DNA from 3 places in the Streptomyces sp. NPDC004435 genome. Region 3 is predicted to be linked to each of the others. Evidence: riboswitches for the same ligand, from Rfam matches in the RefSeq annotation. Region 3 holds a riboswitch; each other region holds the start of a gene.

Region 1 (9,531 bases), on a different contig from region 3:
GCTTCTTCGAGGTCCACAAGGAGCTGGGCACCCACCCGGGCGGCATCCACGTCGAGCTCACCGGTGACGACGTCACCGAGTGCGTGGGCGGCGGCGACGAGATCTTCGTCGACGACCTGCACCAGCGCTACGAGACGGCCTGCGACCCGCGCCTCAACCGGAGCCAGTCGCTCGACCTCGCCTTCCTCGTGGCCGAGATGTACCGCGATCAGTAAGTAGATACCTACGACGATGGGGCGCGGATCCTTGTGATCCGCGCCCCATCGTCGTAATGAAGGCTTTTACGCTCCCCGGCCGCCGGGTAAGGTTAGGTTAGCCTAATCGATCTCGGCGGGAGGTGAACCGCGTGTACGTCTGCTCATGCTTCGGTGTCACGGAGAAGCAGGTCAAGGAGCACGCGGAGGCCGGCGCCCACACGCCCCGCCAGATCGCCTCCGCGTGCAAGGCGGGCACGGACTGCGGTTCGTGCGTCCGTCGCATCCAGGCCCTCCTCGGGCGGGGGAACTGCCCGCGCCGCGAGCTCCTGGACAAGGGTGTGCCCGCCCTCGCCGCCGACGTCACCGACCTCGACGGCCTCGATGGTCTCGACGACCTCTCCGAGGCCGCCTAGCCCGTTCGGGCGGCCCGCTAGCTCGGCTGCTCGATGAGGGTCGAGATGTAGAGCGCCTCGCCCAGGGACTCGATCAGCTCCAGCTGCGTGTCCAGGTAGTCGATGTGGTGCTCCTCGTCCGCGAGGATTTCCTCGAAGAGGTTGGCCGAGGTGATGTCGCCCTTGGCGCGCATGACCTCGATGCCCCTCTTCAGGCGGTCGATCGCCTCCACCTCGACCTGGCGGTCGGCCTGGAACATCTCGGTGATGGTCTGGCCGACGCGCACGTGGAAGAGCCGCTGGTAGTTGGGCAGGCCGTCGAGCATCAGGATGCGCTCGGTCAGCTTGTCCGCGTGCTTCATCTCGTCGATGGACTCTTCGCGGGTGTACTTCGCGAGCTTCGTCCAGCCCTTGTTGTCCTGGATGCGGTAGTGCAGCCAGTACTGGTTGATGGCCGTCAGCTCGCCGGTCAGCTGCTCGTTCAGAAACTCCAGGACCTCGGGGTCGCCCTGCATCGCTCCAGGTTCCTTCCATCACGGGGTGTATCCGGCCTCTCACAGGGCAGGATGGCCGCATCCTCGCACTCCGAATGGGGGTCGTCCAGTAAGTGCAGGCTTAGTAGGACTTGCCCGAATGGCTGCGTCCGGGTGGGTGGCTGGTCATGACCACCCCTCGCCGTCTGTCACCATGGATGACATGGGTCAGCCGGAGAGCGGGGTACACCGGGAAGCGGGGATGGCGGACATTTCTCCCGAGCTCCCGCCGGGGCAGAGACTCCAGCGGGGCTGGCCGGTCACCCATTACGGGCCCGTGCCCAAGTTCAAGCCCGAGCGCTGGGAGTTCCGCGTCTTCGGTGCCACCGCGGACGGCGACAAGCGCTGCTGGAACCACGAGGAGTTCTCGGCCCTGCCGTTCTCCTCGGTGGTGGCCGATCTGCACTGCGTGACCAAGTTCAGCATGCTCGGCGCGGAGTGGGGCGGGGTCGCCGCCCGGACGGTCCTGGAGCTCGCGCCGCCCGCGCCGCACGTCACGCACGTGATGGTCTGGGCCGAGTACGGCTACAGCGCCAACATGCGGCTCGCCGACTTCGCGGCCGAGGGCACGATCTTCGCCACCCACAAGGACGGCGAGCTGCTCACCGCGGAGCACGGCTTCCCGCTGCGGCTCGTCGTGCCGCACCTGTACGCGTGGAAGGGCCCGAAGTGGGTCCGCGGCGTGGAGTACATGACCGCCGACCGCCGGGGCTTCTGGGAGGAGCGCGGCTACCACAACCTCGGTGACCCGTGGACCGAGCAGCGGTACTCGTACCAGGAGGAACCGGGCGACGGCCCGGAGCTGTAGCCCCGGGCCGCCGCGGGTCCGCGTTCAGTGGTGGTACCGGTGCACCACCGCGTGGCCCTTGCCGCGGCCGATCAGCCACTTGTTCACCGGCGTGGTGACCACGAAGGCGACGAGGAAGGCGAAGGCGAGGGCGCCCCAGAAGAGCGGCGCGTCCAGGTGGGCGTCCATGGCGCCGGGGACGAGCAGCAGGACGCCGTTGTCGACGATCTCCATGACGGCGATCGAGAGGGTGTCGGCGGCGAGCGCGACCTTGAAGGCGGACCTGAAGTCCAGGCCGGCGGCGAGGACGCCGCGCAGCGTGAGCGCGTAGCCGAAGAAGAACGCGAGGGTGATCGCGAGGATCATGGTCTGCGCGTTGCCCCAGCCCAGCGCGGTGCCGATGATCATGCCCAGGACCTCGCCGATGGCGCAGCCGGTGAGGCAGTGGAGGGTCGCCTTCGCCGCCATGCTCCAGGACGCCCCGCCGCCGGCCTGGCCCGCGTGGCCGCCGTGGTCGCCGTGACCTGCGTGATGGCCTTCGTGGCCCGTGTGGCCCGTGTGGTCCGCGTGGGCGGAGTTGCTCGTGTGGGCGGTGTGTCCCGTGTGGTCGTGGTGCGCTTCGTGCTCCATGAGGGTGCCCCCAACCTCGGGTAGCGGTTCCTGCTTCCTCGGGAACCGTATACCCCCTCGGGGTATTCCTCAATCGGGAATGATCAGCCGCGGAACGGCCGGACAGGACGGACCGGCCGGATCAGTCCCGCAGCTTCTTGAGCAGCTCGATGTCGGCGACGTGACCCTCCTTGCCGCCCGGCGTCTCGATGACCAGCGGTACGCCGTCGGTGGCCGGGTGGCGCAGGAGCTGCCGGAACGCCTCCTGGCCGATGTGGCCGACGCCGATGTTGGCGTGCCGGTCCTTGCGCGCGCCGGAGACGTCCTTGGAGTCGTTGGCGTGGATCAGCCGCAGCCGGCCCTCGCCGACCGTGGCCACCAGCTCGTCCAGCGTCCGTACCGCCCCGCCCGGCTCCGCCAGGTCGTGGCCTGCCGCGAAGATGTGGCAGGTGTCGAGGCAGATCCCCAGCTTGGGGTGGTGATCCAGCGCGTCGAAGTAGGGGCCGAAGTCCTCCGCCCGGGAGCAGAGCGAGAAGCCCTGGCCGGCCGTGGACTCCAGGAGGAGGTACGGGTCGTCCTCGTGGGTCAGCTCGTCGAGCAGCGGCAGCATCCGCTCCCGTACCTGCGCCAGCGCCTCCGCGCGGGGGCGGCCGCCGGTCGCCGAGCCGGTGTGGACGACGACGCCCTTCGCGCCGATCTCCCGGCCGCGGCGCAGCGAGTGGCGCAGCGACTCGACCGACTTCTCGACGGTCGCCTCGGTGTGGGAGCCGAAGTTGATCAGGTACGGGGCGTGCACCCAGGCCGAGAGCGACTCCGCGGCGCACTCCTCCCGGAAGCGTTCGTCCTGGGCGGGGTTGCCGGTCGGGGTGGCCCAGCCCCGTGGGTTGGCGACGAAGACCTGGACGGTCTCGGCGCCCAGCTCGCGGGCGTAGCCCAGGCCGGTCGTGGCGAGTCCGCCGGCCACGGGGACGTGGCCGCCGACGGGGTTGCGCATGGGTGTCTCAGATTCCCTTGATCGTGATGGCGACGGTGGAGCCCTCAGGAGCGGTCCCGCCGCCCTCGACCGACTGACCTGTGACCTCGTCCCCGAGGAAGGGGAAGTTCTTCTCCACCTTCACCTCGAAACCGGCGGCCTCCAGCTCCTCGCGGGCCTCGTCGGTCGTCATGCCGACGACGTCCGGGACCTCGACCTGGCGCGGTCCCTTCGAGACGGTCAGGGTGATCGTGTCACCCTTCGCGGCCCGGCTGCCCTCGGCGAGGGACTGGGCGGCGACCGCCCCCGCGTCCTCGGGGGAGTGGACCCGCTCCGGTGCGACGGAGACCTTGAGGCCGGCCTCCTGGAGGGTGGCGGTGGCGTCCTCGACGGTCTCGCCGGTCACGTCCGGGACGTCGACCGGGGCGCCCTTGCTGACGAGCAGGGCGACGGCCGAGTCCGGGGCGCGCTCGGTGCCCGGCTCCGGGTCGGAGCCGATCACCGCGCCCTGGGCGACGGTGGTGCTGAACTCGGTGGTGACCACGCCGGGGGCGAGGCCCTGCTCCGCGAGGATCCGCTTGGCCTCGCCGAGCGGCTTGTTCTTCAGATTGGGCACCTTCACGATCTCCGGCCCCCGGGAGAGGGTGAGGGTGACGGTGGTGTGGCTGCGGATCCGCTCGCCGGGCGCCGGGTCGACGCCCATCACGGTGCCGCGCTCGTACACGTCGCTGAAGGCGCGGCGCGTCGTGCCCAGCTCCAGGCCGGCGTCGGCGAGCCGTCCCGCGGCCACCTGCTCGGTCTGGCCGAGGACGGCGGGGACACGGGTGAACTGGCCCGCGTTGATGTACCAGACGCCGGCGCCGAGGCCCAGGGCGAGCAGCACACCGACGACGACGAGGAGCGGGCCGCGCGGCGGCAGCGGGCGGGTGCGGCGGCGCCGGGCCGGCGGCGGGGGCTCGGGGGTCGCGAGGCGGCTGGTGTGCTGCACGGGGTGCGGGTCGCCGGCCTCCGGCCCGGGCACCGGGCGGGCGATGACACCGGTGCGGTCCTCGCCGGTGTCCCGCTGCCCGGCCCGCGCGCGCGGCGGCACCGCGTCCAACTGGGCGTCGGTGAGCGCCGCGCGCGCCTCCCGGGCCAGGGCGAGGAGCGCGACGGCGTCGTGCGGGCGCACCTCGGGGTTGCGGGCGGTGGCGGCGGCGACCAGCTCGTCCAGTTCGAGCGGCAGCCCGGGGACGGCGGCGGACGGAGCCGGCACGTCGGTGTTCAGGTGCTGGTAGAGGACCTGGGCCGGGGTGTCGCCGCCGTGCGGCTTGCCGCCCGTCAGCATCTCGTACAGCACGACGCCGCAGGCGTACACGTCGGCGCGGGTGTCGGCGGTGCCGTGCTCGATCTGCTCGGGGGCGAGGTACGAGACGGTGCCGAGGACCGCGCCGGTGGTGGCGGTCGCCGAGCCGACCGAGCGGACCAGCCCGAAGTCGGCGACCTTGACCCGGCCGTCGTCCCCTATCAGGACGTTCTCCGGCTTCATGTCCCGGTGGACGAAGCCGGCCCGGTGCGCCGCGCCGAGCGCGGCGAGGACCGGCTCCAGGATGTCCAGGGCGGCGCGGGGCTGGAGGGCGCCGCGCTCGCGGAGCACGTCGCGCAGGGTGCAGCCGGAGACGTACTCCATCGCCAGGTAGACGTACGCGCCCTCGGCGCCCTGGTCGAAGACGGCGACCACGTTCGGGTGCGCGAGGCGGGCGACGGACTTCGCCTCGCGGATGAACCGCTCGACGAAGACCGCGTCGGCCGCCAGGGCGGGGTGCATCACCTTGAGCGCGAGGACGCGGTCGAGGCGGGTGTCCACGGCCCGGTAGACCGTGGCCATCCCGCCGACGGCGATGCGCGCGTCGACGCGGTAGCGGCCGTCGAGCAGCCGCCCGACGAGGGGGTCCTGAAGGGTCGTGTCCACGGCGTCGAGTCTACGAGCCGGTACGGACGCCCCGCCCCGCCTGCCCCGACCGCAGCACGCTTGTGACGTACCCCGCTCCGCGCCGGGTCAGAACGCGGGGCGTTCCGGGTCCAGCCGGGCGCGGCCCTCCGCGGGGGAGGACGCCTCCGCGAAGTGGCGGCGGGGGATGCGGCCCGCGCGGTGCGCGAGACGGCCCGCCTCCACCGCGTGCCGCATCGCCGAGGCCATCAGGACGGGCTCCTGCGCACGGGTGACCGCCGAGGCGAGCATCACCGCGGCACAGCCCAGTTCCATCGCGAGCGCCGCGTCCGAGGCGGTGCCCGCGCCGGCGTCCAGGATCACCGGCACGCCCGCCCGCTCGGTGATCAGCTCGAAGTTGTGCGGGTTGCGGATGCCGAGGCCGGAGCCGATCGGGGAACCGAGCGGCATGATCGCCGCGCAGCCCACGTCCTCCAGCTTCCGGGCCAGGATCGGGTCGTCGTTGGTGTACGGGAGGACGGTGAAGCCGTCGTCCACCAGGGTCTCGGCGGCGTCGAGGAGCTCCACCCCGTCGGGCAGGAGGGTCCGCTCGTCCGCGACCACCTCCAGCTTGATCCAGTCGGTGCCCAGCGCCTCCCGGGCCAGCCGGGCCGTCAGCACGGCCTCGCCCGCCGTGTAGCAGCCCGCCGTGTTCGGCAGGACGCGGATGCCGAGCCGGTCCAGGACGGAGAGGACCGAGCCCTGCACGGTCGGGTCGAGGCGGCGCATCGCGACCGTGGTCAGCTCGGTGCCGCTGGCGACCAGCGAGCGCTCCAGGACGTCCAGGCTGGGGGCGCCGCCGGTGCCCATGATGAGGCGGGAGGAGAACTCCGTACCGCCGAGGACGAACACGTCGTCGGACATCGCGCTCAGCCCCCCTGCACGGCGGTCAGGACCTCGACCCGGTCGCCGTCGGCGAGCAGCGTCGCCGCCCACTCGCCGCGCGGCACCACCGCCTCGTTGACGGCGGCGGCCACCCCGGCGGGGGCGGTCGTGAGACCGGCCACCAGGGAGGCCAGGGAGACGGGGGCGGCGAGCGCGCGCGGCTCGCCGTTCACGGAGACGTTCACGGACACGTTCATGCGGGCTGCTCCTGACGTACGGGGAGAGCGAGGGGGAAACGGCGGGGGGAGAAGGGGCGCGCCTCGTCGGGGAGGGCGCCCGTGGCGAGCGCCTCCGCCATGACGTCGCCGGTGACGGGGGCGAGGAGGATCCCGTTGCGGTAGTGGCCGGTGGCCAGGTGGAGGCCCGGCAGGGCGCTCGGCCCGAGCATCGGCGCGTTGTCGGGGGAGCCGGGGCGCAGTCCGGCCACGGTCTCGGTGAGCGGCAGCTCGGTGAGACCGGGGACCAGCTCGTGGGCGTCGCGCAGCAGCTCGTACACCCCGCCCGCGGTCACCGTGGTGTCCCAGCCCAGCTCCTCGCTGGTGGCGCCGACGACCAGCTCGCCGTTCTCGCGCGGCACCAGATAGACGTGGCTGCCGCGCACCACGGCCCGGACGGTCCGGGAGAGGAAGGGGGCGTACGGGGCGGGGATCCGCAGCCGCAGGACCTGGCCCTTCACCGGGCGGACCGGCGGCAGCACCGCTTCGGGCACGCCCGCGAGCCGGCCGCTGAGGCTGCCCGCCGCGAGCACCGTCAGGCCCGCGGCGAGTTCGGTGCCGTCGGCGAGGACGACCCCGCGCGCCCGTTCGCGGACCACGACGAGCCGCTCCGCGAGCGCCCGGTGGAAGACCACCCCGGCCCGCTCGCAGGCCCTGAGCAGCGCGGCGGCCAGCCGGCGCGGGTCCACCTGGTGGTCGCCGTCCACCCGGAGTCCGCCGCGCACCCCGGGCGCCAGCATGGGTTCGAGGCGGCGGCACTCGCGGCCGCTCAGCCACTCGGAGGCGAGCCCGCAGCGGGTCTGGAGGGCATGGAGTTCACGCAGGTGGGCCCGGTCGTCGGTGTCGAGCGCGACGGCGAGGGTGCCGCAGGCGCGGTAGCCGACGTCGAGGCCGGTGGCCTCCTCCAGCTCGGCGACGAACGCGGGGTAGCGCGCGGCCGAGGCGAGATTGAGCCCGAGCAGGGTCTCCTCGCCGTAGTGCAGTTCGGTGACGGCGGCGAGCATCCCGGCCGCGACCCGGGCGGCGCCGCCGCCCGGCTCGGGGTCGACGACCGCGACGCTCAGCCCGCGCAGGGCCGCCCGCCAGGCCGTGACCAGGCCGATGACGCCGCCGCCGACGACGAGCACGTCGGTGGTGGGTTCGTTCCGGTGTGCTTCGGACGTACGCATGGGCGTTCCCGCCCCTCCCTTCGCCGGCATGACCCGGATCAGGTTCGTACGGTCGGAGGCCGGCCAGCCTCCCTCTCAGCCCGGTGCGTCCGGGCTCCCGCGAGTGGTGTGTGCCCGCCACCCTAGCCCCCGAGGCCGGGGGGTCACAGGGCACCTCCCTTCCTGACGGATCGTCAGCTGCGTAAGGTGGACGGGTGAGCGAGCAGAAGCAGACCCAGCGGCACGTCGTGATCGTCGGCGCGGGCATGGCGGGCGTGCAGACCGCCGTCGCCCTGCGCGAGCAGGGCTTCGAAGGCCCCGTCACCCTCATCGGCGCCGAACCCCACCAGCCCTACGACCGGCCCCCGCTCTCCAAGGCCGTCCTCCTCGGCAAGGCCGAGCACTCCGCCTTCGACGTCGACTTCGAGTCCCTCGGCGTCGACCTCAGGCTCGGCCTCGACGTCACCGGAGTGCGCCCCGCCGAGCGCGAGCTCGTCACCGAGGCGGGACGCTTCCCGTACGACACCCTCGTCCTCGCCACCGGCGCCCACCCGCTCACGCTCCCCGGCACCGAGGGCGTCCCCGGCGTCCACCTGCTGCGCACCCTCGACGACGCCGTCCGCCTCGGCCCCGTCCTCGCGGGCGGCGGCCCGGTCGTCGTCGTCGGAGCCGGCTGGATCGGCGCCGAGTTCGCCACCGCCGCCCGCGAGGCCGGCTGCGCCGTCACCGTCGTCGAGGCCGCCGCCCTGCCGCTCGCCGGCGCCCTGCCCGCCGAGGTCACCACCGCCATGGCCGGCTGGTACGCCGAGAGCGGCGCCGAACTCCTCACCCACGCGCGCGTGGCCACCGTCCGGCCCGGCGCCGTCGTCCTCGCCGACGGCCGCGAGCTGCCCGCCGGCGCCGTCGTCGTCGGCATCGGCGCCCGCCCCGCCACCGACTGGCTCGCGGGCTCCGGCATCGCCCTCGACCCCAGCGGCGCCGTCACCGCCGACGACCGCCTCCGCACCTCGCTGCCCGACGTGTACGCGGTCGGCGACTGCGCCTCCTTCCCCTCCGCCCGCTACGGCGAACGGCTCCTCGTCCACCACTGGGACAACGCCCTCCAGGGCCCCCGCACGGTCGCCGCGTGCATCACCGGCGCCGAGGGCGCGGAGCCGGAGCCGTACGACCCCGTCCCGTACTTCTGGTCCGAGCAGTTCGGCCGCTTCGTCCAGTACGCCGGCCACCACGCCGGCGCCGACACGCTGGTGCGGCGCGGCGACTCCTCCGGCGCCTCCTGGTCGGTGCTCTGGCTGCGTGACGGGGTGCCGGTCGCGCTGCTCGCCGTGGGCCGCCCCCGCGACCTCGCCCAGGGGCGCAAGCTCATCGAGGCCGGCACCCCCGTCGACCCCGAGCGGGCCGCCGACCCGGCCGTCCCGCTGAAGTCGGCGGTCCGCCGGAGTGGCTCCTGACCCCCGGACGGAGGTGGCGGGGGCGGCCCGACTACCGGCTGTCGGTCCCGGATGGCAGGCTTGTCCCGTGACCGAGATTGACGCAAACATCGATGCTCTCGTCCCCGCCTGGCTCTACCTCCCCGACATCGCGGAGATGCTCGACGTCGAGGTGACGCGGGTGCGGCAGCTGGTGAAGGAGGGCCAGCTGATCGCCGTGCGCCGCGGGGAGAACAACGCGCTCCAGGTGCCCGCCGCCTTCATCCAGGGCGACAAGGTCGTCAAGGGCCTCGCCGGCACCCTGACGCTCCTCAAGGACGACGGCTTCTCCGACGAGGAGATGCTGGAGTGGCTCTTCACCCCGGACCCGACCCTGCCCGGCACCCCCGCGCA
Region 2 (9,531 bases), on a different contig from region 3:
CTGGTCGCCTCGGAGGAGGCCCCAGTGGAGGCAGGAGCGGGGGCAGTGGGTGCCGGGGGCGACGGTGGCGAGGGGGTCTCCGGCGCGGATGTGGTCGCCGGTGCGGGCCAGGGGGGTGACGGGGGTGAAGGTGGTGCGGAGCGGGGGTGTGCCGGTGCCGGGGAGGGTGAGGGTGAGGGTGCCTCGGCCGCCCACCGGGCCGGCGAAGGTGACGGTGCCGGTGGCGGGGGCGTGGACGGTGGTGCCTTCGGGGGCTGCCAGGTCGATGCCGCGGTGGCCTGCGGCGTAGGGGCCGGCGGGGGGTTTCCAGGGGCGGAGGATGTCGGGGGCGGGTGGGCCGAGGGGCCACCAGAGGGTGAGGGCGAGGAGGAGTGTCGTCGTGTGCATGGGGTGAGCGTGCCCGGTGCGTACGGTCGGTGACGGGGGTGGCGGGTTTCTGTGGACAACGGGCGGCCTGTGGACGGTGCCGTCACCCGGCGCTCCCGGGGTCCCGTACACTTCCTATGGCGACCCGGGTCACCGGGTCGACTTCGCACGCCCCGCCACTCGTCTCGCAGAGCACGGTGGCAGCGCCTTTCGGTCCTTCGTGGCACGGCGCGCCGGGGCGTCAGGAACACAACCGAGAAACCCAAGGAGATGGCCATGGCCGTCGTCACGATGCGGGAGCTGCTGGAGAGCGGCGTCCACTTCGGTCACCAGACCCGTCGCTGGAACCCGAAGATGAAGCGCTTCATCTTCACCGAGCGCAACGGCATCTACATCATCGACCTGCTCCAGTCGCTGTCGTACATCGACCGCGCCTACGAGTTCGTCAAGGAGACGGTGGCCCACGGTGGCTCCGTCATGTTCGTCGGTACGAAGAAGCAGGCCCAGGAGGCCATCGCCGAGCAGGCGACGCGTGTCGGCATGCCGTACGTCAACCAGCGTTGGCTCGGTGGCATGCTCACCAACTTCTCGACCGTCTACAAGCGTCTGCAGCGCCTCAAGGAGCTTGAGCAGATCGACTTCGAGGACGTCGCGGCCTCGGGTCTCACCAAGAAGGAGCTCCTGGTCCTCTCGCGCGAGAAGGCCAAGCTGGAGAAGACCCTCGGTGGTATCCGCGAGATGCAGAAGGTGCCGAGCGCCGTCTGGATCGTCGACACCAAGAAGGAGCACATCGCCGTCGGCGAGGCTCGCAAGCTCAACATCCCGGTCGTCGCGATCCTCGACACCAACTGCGACCCCGACGAGGTCGACTACAAGATCCCGGGCAACGACGACGCGATCCGCTCCGTCACCCTGCTCACCCGCGTGATCGCCGACGCCGTCGCCGAGGGCCTCATCGCCCGTTCCGGTGCCGCGACCGGTGACTCGAAGCCGGGCGAGAAGGCCGCCGGCGAGCCGCTCGCCGAGTGGGAGCGCGACCTGCTCGAGGGCGAGAAGAAGGCCGACGAGGCCGGTGCCGAGGTCCAGGCCTCCGCCGAGACCGAGAAGGCCGTCGAGGCCGAGGTTGAGGCTCCGGCCGCGGCCGAGGCTGACGCTCCGGCCGAGCAGGCCTGACCCTTCCGCACTCCGGAACACCACGGAGGTGACGGCGGGGGCCCATGAAGCCCCCGCCGTCCCGCCGTAGATCTTCGTAGATCTTTCTGACTTCGAGAGAGAAACAGACTCATGGCGAACTACACCGCCGCTGACGTCAAGAAGCTCCGTGAGCTCACCGGCGCCGGCATGATGGACTGCAAGAAGGCCCTCGAAGAGGCCGGCGGCGACGTCGACAAGGCCGTCGAGGCCCTGCGCATCAAGGGCCAGAAGGGTGTCGCCAAGCGCGAGGGCCGCTCGGCCGAGAACGGCGCCGTGGTCTCCCTCATCGCCGACGACAACACCTCCGGTGTCATCGTCGAGCTGAAGTGCGAGACGGACTTCGTCGCCAAGGGTGACAAGTTCCTCGCCGTCGCCAACGCGCTCGCCGCCCACGTCGCCGAGACCAAGCCGGCCGACATCGCGGCCCTGCTCGCCTCCGAGATCGAGGCCGGCAAGACCGTGCAGGCCTTCGTGGACGAGGCCAACGCCAACCTCGGCGAGAAGATCGTCCTGGACCGCTTCGCTGCCTACGCCGACGGCTACGTCGCCGCGTACATGCACCGCACCATGCCGGACCTCCCGCCGCAGATCGGTGTCCTCGTCGAGCTCGACAAGGAGAACGCCGAGGTCGCCAAGGGTGTCGCGCAGCACATCGCCGCCTTCGCGCCGAAGTACCTCACCCGTGAGGACGTCCCGGCCGAGGTCGTCGAGTCCGAGCGTCGCATCGCCGAGGAGACCACCCGCGCCGAGGGCAAGCCCGAGGCCGCGATCGCCAAGATCGTCGAGGGTCGCGTGAACGGCTTCTTCAAGGACGCCACGCTGCTCGGCCAGCCGTACGCGCTGGACAACAAGAAGTCCGTCCAGCAGATCCTGGACGAGGCCGGTGTCACCCTGAAGCGCTTCAGCCGCATCAAGGTCGGCATCTGAGTCCTTCGCCGACGCGACGGACACCGGACCCGGGTAGGGTCTGAGACAGTCGTCCCGCCCCGTGCGGGACGACCGCAGATGTGACGAGGAGGCCATTGCCGTACGGGAAACCCACGAGGACCCAAGGCAATGGCCTCCTTCGTATGTGCACGAGGAGATCTCCATGAATCAGGGCGCCGTACAGGGCGACGACAACAGCGGCAAGAAGCTCGGCCGCTACATGCTGAAGCTGTCCGGGGAGGCGTTCTCCGGCGGTACAGGTCTCGGTGTCGACCCCGACGTCGTGCACGCCATCGCGCGTGAGATCGCGGCCGTCGTCCGAGACGGCGCTCAGATCGCGATCGTGATCGGCGGCGGCAACTTCTTCCGCGGAGCCGAGCTCCAGCAGCGCGGCATGGACCGGGCCCGCTCCGACTACATGGGCATGCTCGGCACCGTGATGAACTGCCTCGCCCTCCAGGACTTCCTGGAGAAGGAGGGCATCGACTCGCGAGTGCAGACGGCCATCACCATGGGCCAGGTGGCCGAGCCGTACATCCCGCTGCGCGCCGTCCGCCACCTGGAGAAGGGCCGCGTGGTCATCTTCGGCGCCGGCATGGGCATGCCGTACTTCTCCACGGACACCACCGCCGCCCAGCGCGCCCTGGAGATCGACGCCGAGGCGCTCCTCATGGGCAAGAACGGCGTGGACGGCGTCTACGACTCCGACCCGAGGACCAACCCCGCCGCGGTCAGGTTCGACGCGCTGGAGTACAGCGAGGTCATCACCCGCGACCTCAAGGTCGCGGACGCCACGGCCATCACGCTGTGCCGCGACAACAAGCTCCCGATCCTCGTCTTCGAACTCCTCACCGAGGGCAATATCGCGCGCGCCGTGACAGGTGAGAAGATCGGCACGCTCGTGAGCGACCAGGGCACCCGGGCCTGAGCACGTCTCCCACCGGGAACAGCCCCTCACGGGGCTGGACGACAGCCCTGCCGGTCGTACACCGTGCAGGACACAACGCGACGACACGCAGGAGCAAGTGGTGATCGAAGAGACCCTCCTCGAGGCCGAGGAGAAGATGGAGAAGGCCGTCGTGGTCGCCAAGGAGGACTTCGCCGCGATCCGCACCGGCCGTGCGCACCCGGCGATGTTCAACAAGATCGTGGCCGACTACTACGGCGCCCTCACCCCCATCAACCAGCTGGCCTCGTTCTCGGTGCCGGAGCCGCGCATGGCCGTGGTGACCCCGTTCGACAAGAGCGCGCTGCGCAACATCGAGCAGGCCATCCGCGACTCGGACCTCGGCGTCAACCCGAGCAACGACGGCAGCATCATCCGTGTGGTGTTCCCCGAGCTGACCGAGCAGCGCCGCAGGGAGTACATCAAGGTCGCCAAGGGCAAGGCCGAGGACTCCAAGATCTCGATCCGCTCCGTGCGCCGCAAGGCCAAGGAGACCATCGACAAGCTCGTCAAGGACGGCGAGGTCGGTGAGGACGAGGGCCGCCGCGCGGAGAAGGAGCTCGACGACACCACCGCGAAGTACGTCACGCAGGTGGACGAGCTGCTGAAGCACAAGGAAGCCGAGCTGCTCGAGGTCTGATGAACGACTCTTCCTGGGGGGCGCCGACGGCCGGTTCAGGTCTCGGCGGACCCGACCAGGGGCCTGCCCCGGCGGGTCCCGCCCACGATCGGCACCGGGCAGCGCAGACTCGCCCCATGCCCATCGTGCCCGACGTACCCGCCGGCGGATTCCAGGACGGACACGGTCGGGGGGCCGCTCACCCGGGCGGCCCCCTGTTCCGTGACGAGACGCCGCACGAGCACCCGCAGGAGCCCATGCCCAGCCCCGTCCCGCCTCCTCCGCCGGCCCCGGCCCCCGCGCCGCGGCAGAAGAAGAGCGCGGGCCGGGACCTGGGCGCGGCCATAGGGGTCGGCGTCGGTCTCGGGGCAGTGATCATCGTGTCGCTGTTCATCTGGCCGCCGGCCTTCATCGGCGTCATAGCGGTGGCGGTGGTCGTCGGTCTGTGGGAGCTGACCTCCCGGCTCCAGGAGCGCAAGGCGATCAAGGCGCCGCTGGTGCCGCTCGCGGTCGGCGGCGCGGCGATGGTCGTCGCCGGGTACGTGCGGGGCCCCGAGGGCGCCTGGGTCGCGATGGCCCTGACGGCGCTCGCGGTGCTCGTCTGGCGGATGACGGAACCCCCCGAGGGGTATCTGAAGGACGTCACGGCGGGTGTCTTCGCCGCGTTCTACGTGCCGTTCCTGGCGACCTTCGTGGCGCTGCTGCTGACCGCCGACGACGGGCCGTGGAGGGTGCTGACCTTCCTGCTGCTCACGGTGGTCAGCGACACCGGCGCGTACGCGGTCGGCTGGCGGTTCGGCAAGCACAAGCTGGCGCCGCGGATCAGCCCCGGCAAGACCCGCGAGGGCCTGTTCGGCGCGGTGGCCTTCGCGATGGCGGCCGGCGCGCTGTGCATGCAGTTCCTGATCGACGGCGGCACCTGGTGGCAGGGGCTCGTCCTCGGCCTCGCGGTGGCGGCGAGCGCGACGCTCGGCGACCTCGGCGAGTCGATGATCAAGCGGGACCTGGGCATCAAGGACATGGGGACGCTGCTCCCCGGTCACGGCGGCATCATGGACCGCCTCGACTCGCTGCTGCCGACGGCGCCGGTGGTGTGGCTGCTGCTCGCGCTGTTCGTGGGCACGGGCTGAGCGGGCGTTCCGCCCGCGCCGTCCGACGGCGGCCGCCGACCGGCCGGCCGGTCGGGATCTCCGTCGGAGAGGGTTGACGGACAGCGGGTACTCTGGAAGGGCTCGGGGCGTGTGTCCCGGGCCCTTTCGTCGTCCTCGCCGCCGCGGGGACGGTCCAGTGAGGTCGCTCCGGCACCGCCGTGCCGTGCTCCCCGCCGTCGCGGGACGTCCGACCTCGTGCCTGTTTGAGGAGAGACGCCGCCGTGGCTCGTCCGGCCCCCGGAGAACTCACTTTCGTCGCCCCGCGCGGAGTCAAGAAGCCGCCGCGGCACCTCGCCGACCTCTCGCCCGCGGAGCGGAAGGAGGCCGTCGCCGCGATCGGCGAGAAGCCCTTCCGCGCCAAGCAGCTGTCGACCCACTACTTCTCCCGGTACGCGCACGACCCGGCGGCGTGGACCGACATCCCCGCCGCCTCGCGGGAGAAGCTGGCCGGGGAGCTGCTGCCGGACCTGATGTCGGTGGTGCGGCACATCTCGTGCGACGACGACACCACCCGTAAGACGCTGTGGCGGCTGCACGACGGCACCCTCGTCGAGTCGGTGCTGATGCGCTACCCGGACCGGGTGACGATGTGCATCTCGTCGCAGGCCGGCTGCGGCATGAACTGTCCGTTCTGCGCGACCGGGCAGGCGGGCCTCGACCGGAACCTGTCGACCGCCGAGATCGTGCACCAGATCGTGGACGGCATGCGGGCGCTGCGCGACGGGGAGGTGCCGGGCGGTCCGGCGCGCCTGTCGAACATCGTGTTCATGGGGATGGGCGAGCCGCTCGCCAACTACAAGCGGGTCGTCGGCGCCATCCGCCGCCTGACCGACCCGGAGCCGGACGGTCTCGGGATCTCCCAGCGGGGGATCACCGTGTCCACGGTGGGCCTGGTGCCGGCGATGCTGCGCTTCGCCGACGAGGGCTTCAAGTGCCGGCTCGCGGTGTCGCTGCACGCGCCGGACGACGAGCTGCGGGACACGCTGGTGCCGGTGAACACGCGCTGGAAGGTGCGGGAGGTGCTGGACGCGGCCTGGGAGTACGCCGAGAAGTCCGGGCGCCGGATCTCCATCGAGTACGCCCTCATCCGGGACATCAACGACCAGGCCTGGCGGGGCGACCTGCTGGGCAAGCTGCTCAAGGGCAAGCGGGTGCACGTCAACCTGATCCCGCTGAACCCGACGCCGGGTTCGAAGTGGACCGCGTCGCGCCCCGAGGACGAGAAGGCGTTCGTCGACGCCATCGCCCGCCACGGCGTTCCCGTCACCGTCCGTGACACCCGGGGCCAGGAGATCGACGGTGCCTGTGGGCAGCTGGCGGCCTCCGAGCGCTGACCTTGTACTCTGTGCTCGAACACACCTGCATATTCCGACAGGGGAGCGCCACAGCGCTGAGAGTGCGGTAACCGTAGACCGCAGACCCTCTGAACCTTGCCCAGGTCATTCTGGGTAGGAAGTTCGGTCGTAACTCGAGCTGTTGCGCCCTGCCCGCGTCCGGTCTCCCGGCCGCGGGCAGGGCCGCGTCTCTTCCTGGTCCCACCCAGGAGGACAACCGATGCACATCAAGAAGGCAGCCGCCGCCGCGCTGGTCGCGGCGCTCGGCGTCACGAGCCTCGCCGCCTGCTCCACCGAGGACGTCCGCGAAGCCGCGGGCAAGACGGGGAAGCCGGCGCCGAAGACCGTGACCCTCGTGAGCCACGACTCCTTCAACGCCTCCAAGGAGGTGCTGGCGGAGTTCACGAAGCAGACCGGCTTCACCGTGAAGGTGCTGAAGGCCGGCGACGCGGGCGAGGCCGTCAACAAGGAGATCCTGACCAAGGGCTCCCCGCAGGGCGACGTCTTCTTCGGCGTCGACAACACGCTGCTCTCCCGCGCCCTCGACAACGGCATCTTCGAGACGTACGAGGCGAAGGGCCTGGACCGGGTCCCGGCGGCCTTCCGGCTCGACAAGGAGCAGCGGGTCACGCCGATCGACACCGGCGACATCTGCGTCAACTACGACAAGAAGTACTTCGCGGACAAGAAGCTGGCGCCGCCGCAGACCTTCGACGACCTCGCGAAGCCGGAGTACAAGGACCTGCTGGTGGTGGAGAACCCCGAGCGGTCCTCCCCGGGCCTCGGCTTCCTCCTCGGCACGGTCGCGCAGTACGGCGACGACGGCTGGCAGGACTACTGGAAGAAGCTGAAGGCGAACGGCGTGAAGACCGTCGACAGCTGGGAGCTCGCCTACAACCAGGAGTTCTCCGGCTCGGCCGGCGGCAAGGAGGCCAAGGGCGACCGTCCGCTGGTCGTCTCCTACGCCTCCAGCCCGCCGGTGGAGGTGCTGTACGCGGAGCCGCAGCCGAAGGAGGCCCCGACCGGGGTGTCCGCCGGTACCTGCTTCCGGCAGATCGAGTTCGCGGGGCTGCTGCACGGGGCGAAGAACCCCGAGGGCGGGAAGGCGCTCATCGACTTCCTGATCTCGAAGAAGTTCCAGGACGACATGCCGCTCCAGATGTTCGTGAACCCGGTGGCGAAGGACGCGACCCTGCCGGAGCTGTTCACGAAGCACGGCGTGGTCGTGGAGAAGCCGCAGACGATGGCGCCGGAGAAGATCGCCGAGAAGCGTGAGGCGTGGATCCAGCAGTGGTCGTCGCTCCTCAAGTGAGGCGTGACCGCAAGGGGAGCGCGGCGCGGCTGGGCCTGATGGTCCTGCCGGTCGCGTTCTTCGCGGTCTTCTTCGCCTGGCCCGTCGTGTCGATCGTCGAACGCGGGCTGCGGCCGTCCGGTGCCTGGGACCTGGGCGTGATCGGGGCGACGCTGGGCCGGTCGGACATCCTCGGCGTGTTCGGCTTCACGGTGTGGCAGGCGGCCGCCTCCACCGGTCTGACGCTGCTGGTGGCGCTGCCGGGGGCGTATGTCTTCGCCCGTTTCGACTTCCCGGGGAAGAGCGTGCTGCGGGCGGTCGTCACGGTGCCGTTCGTGCTGCCGACCGTGCTGGTCGGCACCGCGTTCCTGGCGCTCGTGGGGCGGGGCGGGTTCACCGACGCGCTGTGGGGACTGCGGCTCGACACGACGGTGTGGGCGATCCTCCTCGCGCACGTCTTCTTCAACTACGCGGTCGTCGTCCGGACGGTCGGCGGGCTGTGGGCGCAGCTCGATCCCCGGCAGGAGGAGGCGGCGCGGGTGCTCGGCGCGTCGCGGTGGACGGCGTGGCGGTCGGTGACGCTGCCGGCGCTGGTGCCGGCGGTGTCGGCGGCGGCGCTGATGGTCTTCCTTTTCACCTTCACGTCGTTCGGCGTCGTGCAGATCCTCGGCGGGGACGCGTACACGACGCTGGAGGCGGAGATCTACCGGCAGACGGCCCGGCTGCTCGACCTGCGGACGGCGGCCGTGCTGACGCTGGTGCAGTTCGTGGCGGTCGGCGCGATCCTCGCGGTGCACGCGCGGACGGTGCGGCGGCGGGAGACGGCGCTGCGGCTGGTCTCCCCGGAGCTGACCGCGCGGCGGCCGCGCGGCTTCGGCCAGTGGGCGCTGCTCGCCGGGGTGCTGGTGTCGGTGGCGGTGCTGATCCTGCTGCCGCTCGGGACGCTGGTGGAGCGGTCCTTCGCCACGCCGGAGGGGTACGGGCTGCGCTACTACCGGGCGCTGGGCTCGCTGGACGAGGCGGGGACGTTCCTGGTGCCGCCGCTGGAGGCGGTCGGGAACTCGCTGCGGTACGCGGTCGCGGCGACCGCGATCGCGGTGGTGATCGGGGGGCTCGCGGCGGCGGCGCTGACGAGGCGCGCGGGGCGGTTGGTGCGGGGCTTCGACGCGCTGCTGATGCTGCCGCTGGGGGTGTCGGCGGTGACGGTGGGCTTCGGGTTCCTGATCACGCTCGACGAGCCGCCGTTCGATCTGCGGGCCAGCTGGATCCTGGTGCCGCTGGCGCAGGCGCTGGTCGGTGTGCCGTTCGTGGTGCGGACGATGCTGCCGGTGCTGCGGGCGGTGGACCAGAGGCTGCGGGAGGCGGCGGCGGTGCTGGGGGCGTCGCCGTGGCGGGCGTGGCGTGAGGTGGACCTGCCGCTGGTGCGGCGGGCGCTGCTGATCGCGGCGGGGTTCGCGTTCGCGGTGTCGCTCGGCGAGTTCGGCGCGACCGTCTTCATCGCCCGGCCCGACAATCCGACGCTGCCGGTGGCGGTGGCGCGGCTGCTCGGCCGGCCGGGGGAGCTCAACTACGGGCAGGCGATGGCCCTGTCGACGATTCTGATGGTGGTGTGCGCGGTGTCGCTGCTGCTCCTGGAGCGGCTGCGGACCGAGCGGACCACCGGGGAGTTCTGATGCTGGTCCTTGAGGGTGCGACGGTGCGGT
Region 3 (9,531 bases):
TGAACCTTTCACCTTCACGGAGTTCGCCTACTTCGCGGAGATGGCCAGGGCCGCCACCTCGGCCGCGCTCGCCCGCGGCTACGCCCTCGTCATCCTTCCCGCGACCTCACGCCATGACGTCTGGTCGAACGTCGCCCTCGACGGCACCGTCGTCATCGACCCGTCCGACCACGACCCGGTCGTCACCGAGCTCGTCCGCCAGGGCCTCCCCGTCGTCTCCGACGGACGCCCCGCCGGCACGCTCCCGGTGACGGCCTGGGTCGACAACGACCACGAGGCCGCGGTCCTCGACCTCCTCGACCACCTCGCCGACGCCGGCGCCCGCCGCATCGGCCTCCTCACCGGCACCACCACCGACACCTACACCCGTCTCTCGACCACCGCGTACCTCAACTGGTGCGAGCGGGTCGGACAGGACCCCGTCTACGAGGCATATCCGGCGCACGATCCGTGCGCGGGCGCCGTCGCGGCCGACCGGCTGCTCGCCCGCCCGGACCGCCCCGACGCCGTCTACGGCCTGTTCGACCCCAACGGCACCGACCTCCTCGCCGCCGCCCGCCGCTACGGCCTGCGCGTCCCCGACGACCTGCTGATCGTGTGCTGCAGCGAGTCCACCGTCTACGCCACAACCGAACCGCCCATCACCACGCTCTCGCTCAAACCGCGCCGCATCGGCACCGCCGTCGTCCAGCTCCTCATCGACGCCATCGAGGGGATCGAGAGCGACGGTCCGGTCGAGCAGGTGATACCGACCGAACTCATCGTCCGCACCTCCTCGCAGCGCCGCTCGCCGCGGACGACCGTCAGCCCGCCGCGCTCGCCCTCGAAGGACTGACCCGCACGCGCGGGTGCGATCGCACCCGCCCGACCCCGGCCGCGCCGAAGGAGCGGCCGGACGCACGACAGCAGAACGACCGCGAGGAATGCCCCCGTCCCGCCCTCTGCCCGTGGGCGGAGACGGCGAAACCGGCCGCACGCCGGGCCCGACCCTGGACTGGACCTTCTCAATTCGGGCGAAACAACCGGTGAACCCGGAGCGAACCCGGATTCACCACCCCTGGTGCGTCACACAGGCGGACCCTCATTCCTATGATGGGCGCACGACACCGCGGACCCCCCGACCAGGCCGGTCCGCGATGTGCAGGGCATCGCGACGGTGGTGGAGGGGTCGATGACTCAGGGGGCCGGGCAGGATCCCGTGGAACGCACGGCGACATTGCGTGACTTCCGCGTACCGCCGTACGCCCGCGTGCCCGTACAGGGCCACACGGCCGAGCGGCCTCCCGCGCCCGCGGACCCCACGCTCCACCTGGGCACCCGCGCGGCCGCGTTCGCGGAGCCGGTCGGCTTCGGAGCCCCGGCACAGGCACCCGTACCCGCCCCGGCGGCCGTACCCGCCCCGGCGTCCGTACCCGCCCCGGCAGCCGTACAGGCCCCTACGTCTGTCCGAGCGTCTGTCCCTGAGCCCGTACCGGCCCCGGCGGCCGTACCGGTCCCGACGCCCGTACCGGCCGCGGCGCAGCGCCCGGAGCCCGCCGCGTACCCGGAGCCCACGCCGTACCCGGAACCGGCCCCGTACCCCGCGCGCAGCGGACCCGCACCGTCCGCCGCGCCCGTGCCCGCACCCGCCGCACCCGCCGCGCCCGCGCCCGCGCCCGTGCCTACGCCCGCGCCCACGCCCGCCGTGCCGCTCCCCCGCGTCACCCAGGTCCACTCCGGCGCCGGCTACCCCGCCGAGTTCCCGGACGGCTACACCCCCACCGAGCGCGACCTCCCCGTCATCCAGCGCGGCGACACCGTCCAGGTCCCCGTCGCCCCGGCCGCCGCACCGGCACCGGCACCCACCGGTGACGGCCCCGGCCCGCTCTTCGTCGTCGGCGACGTCCACGGCTACCTCGACGAGCTCGTCGAGGCCCTCCACGCCCAGGGCCTGATCGACGAGAACGGCGGCTGGGCCGCGGGCAACGCCCGGCTGTGGTTCCTCGGCGACTTCACCGACCGCGGACCCGACGGCATCGGCGTCATCGACCTGGTCATGCGGCTCTCCGCCGAGGCCGCCGCCGCCGGCGGCTACTGCAAGGCCCTCATGGGCAACCACGAGCTGCTCCTCATCGGCGCCAAGCGCTTCGGCGACACCCCCGTCAACTCCGGGGCCGGCACCGCCACCTTCCAGGCGGCCTGGCTGCTCAACGGCGGGCAGAAGCACGACATGGACCGCCTCCAGGACGTCCACCTCCAGTGGATGTCCCGGCTCGACGCCGTCGTCCACGAGGATGACCACCTGCTGCTGCACTCGGACACCACCGCGTACCTCGACTACGGCCAGACCATCGAGGACGTCAACGAGACCGTCCACGAGATCATCCGGCGCAACGACGCCGACGAGGTCTGGGACCTCTTCCGGAAGTTCACCAAGCGCTTCGCCTTCCGCGACGAGGGCGGACCGCAGGCCGTCCAGGAGCTGCTCGGCACCTACGGCGGCTCCCGGATCGTGCACGGCCACAGCCCGATCCCGTACCTCCTCGGCCAGGTCGGCACGGAGGACGGCGAGGAGGACTCCCGCCCGGCCGTCGAGGGCCCGCACGTCTACGCCGACGGGCTCGCGATCGCCATGGACGGCGGCGTCACCATGGCCGGAAAGCTGCTGGTCGTCCAACTCCCGCTGGGGGACTGACTCTCACCCAGCGCATCCGGTACAGGCGATTTCCGGAAACCCCCTGTCAGCACGCCCGCTCACGGCCCTACCATCGGTCTCCCTAGGTAGGCAGGCTCTCCTCCGCTTCCGCCCGGACCGCCGTTCTCCACGGCCGGTCCCGGCCCACCGAGCATCGGGGGATGCACATGAACGTGGCTCCGCACCTGCTGACCGAGGACCGCGCCGAGTACGAGCGCGTCCTCGACGAGGCACTGCGCACCGCGCCGGAACGGCCGGAACTCGCCCGAACCGGCACGCGGCTGACGGCCGCCCAGCTCCGGGTGATGGCGCTGAACGCGACAGCGCTCATCACCGCCGCGGCGGCGAGCGAGTACGAGCACTTCGTCAAGGTGCGCGAGCAGAACCGCGTCGCGTCCAACCGCCCGCGGACCCCCGCACCCGACGAGTCTCCGGGCGCCGTCGCGGTCCTCACCACCCTCGTCCCGGTCCTCGCGGGCACCGCCGCCGTGATCTTCCTCCTGGTCGGCACCGTGGTGCACCTGCTCGCCCCGGCCGCCGCCCTCGGCACCACGCTGCTCACCGCGGGCCTGGTGTTCGGCGCCCTCGCCGCCGCCGGCCTGCTCTGCGCGGGCGCCGGCCTGCTGCTCACCGCGCTCCGCAACAGCCCCGCCGAGACCCACGCCCCCGACGACGAGCTCACCCGGGCCCGCGCCGCCTGGCGCCACGCCCTCCTCGAACGCGGCGTCGTCCCCTTCCTCCAGGCCGCCCTCACCACCCCCGAACCGACACCCACCCCCGAACCCGCACCGGCACCCTCGATCACGACCGCCCCGGAACCCGCACCCTCCATCACGCCCACCCCCGACCCGCCGCCCGCGGCGCCGGCACCGCCGCCGGCCCCGGCACCGTGACGCGAACCGGCCCGCGGTCCCCCCGTGGACCGCGGGCCGGGGATCAGGGTGGCGCGAGCAGCCGCTCCGGCCAGGGGCGCGAGCCGCCGCCCGGCCGGAGCACCGGCCGCTACTCGGCCATGGGCAGGTAGACCCGGTTGCCGGCGGCGGCGAACTCGGCGGACTTCTCCGCCATGCCGGCCTCGATCTCCTCCTGGGTTCCGCCGTGCTCACGGCGGATGTCCTGCGAGATCTTCATCGAGCAGAACTTCGGGCCGCACATCGAGCAGAAGTGAGCCGTCTTCGCGGGCTCCGCCGGCAGCGTCTCGTCGTGGAACTCCCGCGCGGTGTCCGGGTCGAGGGCCAGGTTGAACTGGTCCTCCCAGCGGAACTCGAAGCGCGCGTCGGAGAGCGCGTCGTCCCACTCCTGGGCGCCCGGGTGGCCCTTGGCGAGGTCCGCCGCGTGGGCCGCGATCTTGTACGTGATGACGCCGGTCTTCACGTCGTCGCGGTTCGGCAGGCCCAGGTGCTCCTTGGGCGTGACGTAGCAGAGCATCGCCGTGCCCCACCAGGCGATCATCGCGGCGCCGATGCCGGAGGTGATGTGGTCGTACGCGGGCGCGACGTCCGTGGTCAGCGGGCCGAGCGTGTAGAACGGCGCCTCCTCGCAGATCTCCTGCTGGAGGTCGATGTTCTCCTTGATCTTGTGCATCGGGACGTGGCCCGGGCCCTCGATCATCGTCTGCACGTTGTGGCGCTTGGCGATCGTGTTGAGCTCGCCGAGCGTCTTCAGCTCCGCGAACTGCGCCGCGTCGTTGGCGTCCGCGATCGAGCCGGGACGCAGGCCGTCTCCGAGCGAGTAGGTGACGTCGTACGCCGCCAGGATCTCGCAGAGCTCCTCGAAGTTCGTGTAGAGGAAGTTCTCCTTGTGGTGCGCGAGACACCAGGCGGCCATGATCGAGCCGCCGCGCGAGACGATGCCGGTCTTGCGGCGCGCGGTGAGCGGCACGTACGGCAGGAGTACGCCGGCGTGCACGGTCATGTAGTCCACGCCCTGCTCGGCCTGCTCGATGACCGTGTCCTTGTAGATCTCCCAGGTCAGGTCCTCGGCCCTGCCGTCGACCTTCTCCAGGGCCTGGTAGAGCGGCACGGTGCCGATCGGCACGGGGGAGTTGCGCAGCACCCACTCGCGGGTGGTGTGGATGTTGCGGCCGGTGGACAGGTCCATGACCGTGTCGGCGCCCCAGCGGGTCGCCCAGGTCATCTTCTCCACCTCCTCCTCGATGGAGGAGGTGACCGCGGAGTTGCCGATGTTGGCGTTGACCTTCACCAGGAACCGCTTGCCGATGATCATCGGCTCGATCTCCGGGTGGTTGACGTTGGCCGGCAGCACCGCGCGCCCCGCCGCGATCTCCTCGCGGACGACCTCGGGGGAGACGTTCTCCCGGATCGCGACGTACTCCATCTCCGGGGTGATCTCGCCCCGGCGGGCGTACGCGAGCTGGGTCACGGCCTGCCCGGAGCGGCCCCGGCGGGGCAGCCGCGGACGGCCGGGGAACACCGCGTCGAGGTTCTTCAGCCCACCGCCGCGCGGCGAGGTGTGCTTGATGCCGTCGTCCTCGGGGCGGACCGGGCGGCCCGCGTACTCCTCGGTGTCGCCGCGCGCGATGATCCAGTTCTCGCGGAGCGGGAGGAGGCCCCGGCGCACGTCGGTGTCGACGGCGGGGTCGGTGTACGGACCGGACGTGTCGTACAGCGTCACGTCCTTGCCGTTGGTGAGGTGCACCTGGCGGACCGGTACCCGGATGTCGGGGCGGGAGCCCTCGACGTACCCCTTGTGCCAGCCCGGCGTGCGCTCGCCGTCGGCGTCGTTCTGGTCGGAGGCAGGCGTGCGTGCATCCTGAATGGTCATGAGACCGAATCTCCCTACGCCGGCATTACCCGGTAACAGGTTCGGCGGTCGGCGCAGCCTCCTCCCGTACGTGTCCGCGTACGGTGATCAGCGCCCTCTCAGCCCGGTGCTCCGAGCTCCCGCGTGTGCAAAGGTGCCACCACGCTAGCGCCCTCCCGGGCGTGCTGAACAGTGGGCCCCCTTCGTTCTTGCGATGATCGGTCGGTGACTTCCTCGCAGCAGACCCCCGATCCGCACGGCCACGACCACGGGAACGAGCACAGGAACGGCACCGGCCCGGGCGGTGGTCCGGGCGGTCCAGGCGGTGGTCCGGGCAGTGGTCCGGGCGGTCCAGGCGGTGGTCCGGGCGGTGGCGCAGGCGGTGGTCGCGGCTCCGGCCATGGGCCTGGAAATGGGCACGGGCCCGGGCACGGGGGACATGGCCCCGGGGGACACGGACCCGGCGGGCAGGGCCACGGCGGACATGGGCACAGCCACAGTCACGGGCCCGCGGCGCCCGTCTCCCGTCATCTGCGCAGGGTCATCGCGGCCGTCCTCATCCCCTTCGCCACCGCCGTGGTCGTCGGTCTCGCGGTGCTCTGGCCCGGCGGCACGCCGGCGCACGAGCGGACCGGCGTCGGCTTCGACCGGCAGACCGAGCAGGGCAAGGTCGTCGCGGTCGAGCAGGTGGACTGCAAGGACGTGAACGCGGCGCAGGTGCCCCCCACCGGCGACACGACCACCCCACAGGGCCGCGAGGCGATCAACGGGCAGCAGGGGCAGTGCGAGAAGGCGACGATCGAGGTCACCAGCGGTGCCGACAAGGGGCGCCGGTTCACCGAGATCGTGCAGCCGGACGCTCCGCGGCAGCTCGACGAGGGACAGGGCGTGGTGGTCGCCTACGCCCCCGACGCCCCGAAGGACCTTCAGTACTCGGTCACGGACGTGAACCGGAAGGTGCCGATGGCGGTCCTCGCCGGAATCTTCGCGCTCGCGGTCGTACTGGTCGGACGGCTGCGGGGCGTGATGGCCCTGATCGCTCTCGCGGTGAGCTTCCTGGTGCTCACGCTCTTCATCCTGCCCGCGATCCTCGAAGGGTCGAACCCGCTGATCGTGGCGGTGGTCGGATCGAGCGCGATCATGCTGATCGCGCTCTACATGTGCCACGGCCTGTCGGCCCGCACCTCGGTCGCCGTCCTCGGCACCCTGATCTCGCTGCTGCTGATCGGGCTGCTCGGGTCCTTCTTCATCGGCTGGGCCTCGCTCACCGGCAACACCGACGACTACACCGGACTCATCCACGGTCTCTACCCGGAGATCGACATGTCCGGCCTCCTGCTCGCCGGTGTGATCATCGGTTCACTCGGCGTCCTGGACGACGTGACCGTCACCCAGACCTCGGCGGTCTGGGAACTCCACCAGGCCGACCCCCGGATGGGTCCGCGCGCGCTCTACCGGGCCGGCATCCGGATCGGGCGCGACCACATCGCCTCGGTGGTCAACACCCTGGTCCTGGCCTACGCCGGTGCCGCACTCCCGCTGCTTCTGCTCTTCACCATCGCGCAGAGCAGCATGGGGACGGTGGCCAACAGCGAGCTGGTGGCGGAGGAGATCGTCCGGACCCTGGTCGGATCGATCGGTCTGGTCGCCTCGGTGCCGGTCACGACGGCGCTCGCGGCGCTGGTGGTGTCGGCCGACCGCCCGGCGGAGGAGGTCGGCGGCCGGACTCCGGGCCGCGGCGGACGGCGACGCCGCGCCAAGTGACGCGCGCGCCACGACCGTACGGAACCCTTCCGCGCCGGCAGCGGCCTTGTGGGTCGGGCATGCCGGTGCCAGCCGTCCGGATCGGGCGCCGGCACCCATATCGGGAGTGCGGATCGGGAGTACGGATCGGCGGCTCCGACAGCGGGAGTACGGCTCGGGGCGCCGCTTTCAGCCATACGGAACGGGTGCCGGCGTCAGGCGCACGGAGGGCGCCGGTCAGGCCGGGCCCGCGCTCTCCTCGGCGAGGATCCGGCCGAGCGCGGCCTCCAGGCTGTCCTCGAAGTCTCCGAGCGTCTGTTCCTGACCGAGCGGGACGAGCTTGTCCGTACGGTCGAGGAAGGCGACGAGCGGCGGGGCGCTGGCGCGGAAGAGGGCGCGGTCTCCACCCACCTGGAGCCGGATGGAGACGTCCGACAGTCCCTCGGGCTCGGTCGGGGCGATGTGCACGTCGCCGTCGCCGCTCGGGCGGTTGATCCCGTCGAGCAGCAGCTCCCTGCCGAACGCCCACGTCACGGGCGCGTCCCCGGGAAGATGGAAGGTCATCCGCACCGCGTAGGGATCCCGGGTCTCGTATCGCAGTTCGACCGGGATCTTGAAGGAGAGCTCCTCCGAGACGAGGAAGCTCATCAGGACCTCGGCCTGAACCGACTCTCGCATCATGTACCCCGCACGTAGATGGAGCAGTTGTGTAAACACAGCTGCTGAAAGCTGTGACCGAAACGGCCAGGAATGATCCCCCGTGGCCCTCTTGACGCAATCGTGCTGTACGCGCTAGCAGATCACAAGGAGTGATTTTTCAGATACTGATAGAGAAGGCGAGCGAGCTGAAGAGCTTTCCGATCTCCGTACGTAGTCGCTCGACTGCTGGGAGCAACCGTTCTTCCTGGTGAAGAGGGAGGGAAATGGCCAGAGTGGCCGCTGTGGAGCCCACAGTGAGGGGGATTGCGGCGCAGACCGTGCCCAATGCATATTCCTGACGCTCTACCAGGGGCTCCATTCGCCCCAAACCGCCCAAACGCTCCAAAAGCATCCGTTGATTACGCACCGTGTACGGAGTGATCGCTTCCACCGGGTGTCGATCGAGGTGCTCTTGACGAGTTCTCAGATCGAGTTGACTGAGCAGACATTGCCCGATGGCGTGCGCGTGACCGGTCTCCCGGAAGTCGGCCCATTCCTCGACCGCGGGGGAGTTGGGAGTGTCCGCGACGGCGACGAGCTCGATCTCTCCCTCGCGGTAGACGGCGAAGTAGATCGGCACACCGATCTCGTCCCGCCAGTGGGCAAGGGAGTCCTCGATCTTGGTGCGACGATTCTGCACAGCCCCGCCGCCGGCCAGACGGGCGGCTGCCTCGCCCAGATAGAACGCGCCTTTTTCGCGGAGCAGATAGCCCTCGTGCGTCAGGGTGCGGAGAAGGTGGTACGTCGTGGGCAGCGGGAGACCCGTCTCCCGGGCGAGCTGCTTGGCGGGGGCACCGTCCGCGTGGGAGGCCACGGCCTCCAGAAGTCTCAGCGCCCGTTGTACCGAGCCGATCAGGGTCGGCGCAGCTGTCTGCGTAGCCATGGCCAAAGGTCACCCCCAGGCGTGACAACGGATGCGTCGCACCCGCTCGCGGGGGCCGCCCCCGCGCACCCGCCGGGCCTGGGACACCGATGGGGTCCGATGGACCGGACCCCTCAGGGACGAGCGGGAAACCGCTGGTCTGCCGGAGATCTACGCCCGTAGTCCCCTACTCGGCGGAGATCTGCCACTCTAGTGGCTCGTCCTCGCCCCCACCTGTTTCCACCAGCGCGTTCCCCCTGCCGGGCTAACGCCCGGCAGGCACTGAATACCGATGAGTAGCTTGTGCTACCAGTCGCGGTCCGACTTCGACGAGGAGCCGAACTTCCGCACGGCGTAGATGAGTCCGGCCACGAGCGCGACGAACAGCAGGACCTTGAACAGCAGACCGATCACGAAGGTGAGGACGCTGGTGATGAATCCGCCGAAGACAAGCAGGACCAGGGCGGGTATCGCGATCCACTTCACCCACCACGGCAGTCCCGCGAGAATCTCCTGTACGGCCATGGTTCTCTCCCTCGCTCTCGATTCCCCCGACCGGAACCCTCCGTCCCGGACACCTCCAGGCTAGGCGGACACCCCGCGCCGCAGGGGCTCCCCGGGCCCCGGCTCTCCCCTGATCCGCCCCCTAGGGGGACCCGGGGGACCGGCCCCGAGAACGCCTGGAACCGTGCGCACCGGACCGCACCTTTACGCCCCCGTGCCCTCGTGCCCCAGCGCGGCCTCACGCCTCACGCGGTCACAGGCCTCCGGCGGTCTCAGGCCTCCGGCG

Evidence for each region. Region 3 has a riboswitch for thiamine pyrophosphate ahead of thiC (phosphomethylpyrimidine synthase ThiC). Riboswitches for the same ligand answer to the same signal wherever they lie in the genome.
Region 1: it holds a riboswitch for thiamine pyrophosphate, as region 3 does, so the genes downstream of both, thiO (glycine oxidase ThiO) here and thiC (phosphomethylpyrimidine synthase ThiC) in region 3, are expected to answer to the same signal.
Region 2: it holds a riboswitch for thiamine pyrophosphate, as region 3 does, so the genes downstream of both, ACFYT9_RS14435 (thiamine ABC transporter substrate binding subunit) here and thiC (phosphomethylpyrimidine synthase ThiC) in region 3, are expected to answer to the same signal.

The regions. Positions count from the first base shown of each region.
Region 1 is NZ_JBIAMB010000005.1:111,929-121,459, reverse strand. Features, by position in the region: gene ACFYT9_RS10640 (class II 3-deoxy-7-phosphoheptulonate synthase) at 1-215, shown strand, start outside; gene ACFYT9_RS10635 (bacterioferritin-associated ferredoxin) at 338-610, shown strand; gene bfr (bacterioferritin) at 628-1,104, opposite strand; gene ACFYT9_RS10625 (sulfite oxidase-like oxidoreductase) at 1,286-1,930, shown strand; gene ACFYT9_RS10620 (DUF4396 domain-containing protein) at 1,955-2,539, opposite strand; gene ACFYT9_RS10615 (deoxyribonuclease IV) at 2,661-3,512, opposite strand; gene pknB (Stk1 family PASTA domain-containing Ser/Thr kinase) at 3,520-5,442, opposite strand; gene ACFYT9_RS10605 (thiazole synthase) at 5,530-6,324, opposite strand; gene thiS (sulfur carrier protein ThiS) at 6,330-6,542, opposite strand; gene thiO (glycine oxidase ThiO) at 6,539-7,729, opposite strand; TPP riboswitch at 7,727-7,840, opposite strand; gene ACFYT9_RS10590 (NAD(P)/FAD-dependent oxidoreductase) at 7,924-9,159, shown strand; gene ACFYT9_RS10585 (Rv2175c family DNA-binding protein) at 9,227-9,531, shown strand, end outside.
Region 2 is NZ_JBIAMB010000007.1:98,283-107,813, reverse strand. Features, by position in the region: gene ACFYT9_RS14470 (murein hydrolase activator EnvC family protein) at 1-387, opposite strand, end outside; gene rpsB (30S ribosomal protein S2) at 643-1,539, shown strand; gene tsf (translation elongation factor Ts) at 1,651-2,487, shown strand; gene pyrH (UMP kinase) at 2,651-3,415, shown strand; gene frr (ribosome recycling factor) at 3,516-4,073, shown strand; gene ACFYT9_RS14445 (phosphatidate cytidylyltransferase) at 4,073-5,182, shown strand; gene rlmN (23S rRNA (adenine(2503)-C(2))-methyltransferase RlmN) at 5,425-6,537, shown strand; TPP riboswitch at 6,567-6,676, shown strand; gene ACFYT9_RS14435 (thiamine ABC transporter substrate binding subunit) at 6,758-7,849, shown strand; gene ACFYT9_RS14430 (ABC transporter permease) at 7,888-9,501, shown strand; gene ACFYT9_RS14425 (ABC transporter ATP-binding protein) at 9,501-9,531, shown strand, end outside.
Region 3 is NZ_JBIAMB010000002.1:311,631-321,161, reverse strand. Features, by position in the region: gene ACFYT9_RS04670 (LacI family DNA-binding transcriptional regulator) at 1-835, shown strand, start outside; gene ACFYT9_RS04665 (metallophosphoesterase) at 1,172-2,674, shown strand; gene ACFYT9_RS04660 (hypothetical protein) at 2,836-3,567, shown strand; gene thiC (phosphomethylpyrimidine synthase ThiC) at 3,677-5,458, opposite strand; TPP riboswitch at 5,453-5,591, opposite strand; gene ACFYT9_RS04650 (YibE/F family protein) at 5,630-7,201, shown strand; gene ACFYT9_RS04645 (SsgA family sporulation/cell division regulator) at 7,418-7,858, opposite strand; gene ACFYT9_RS04640 (IclR family transcriptional regulator) at 7,998-8,762, opposite strand; gene ACFYT9_RS04635 (DUF5326 family protein) at 9,048-9,266, opposite strand; gene ACFYT9_RS04630 (cupin domain-containing protein) at 9,518-9,531, opposite strand, start outside.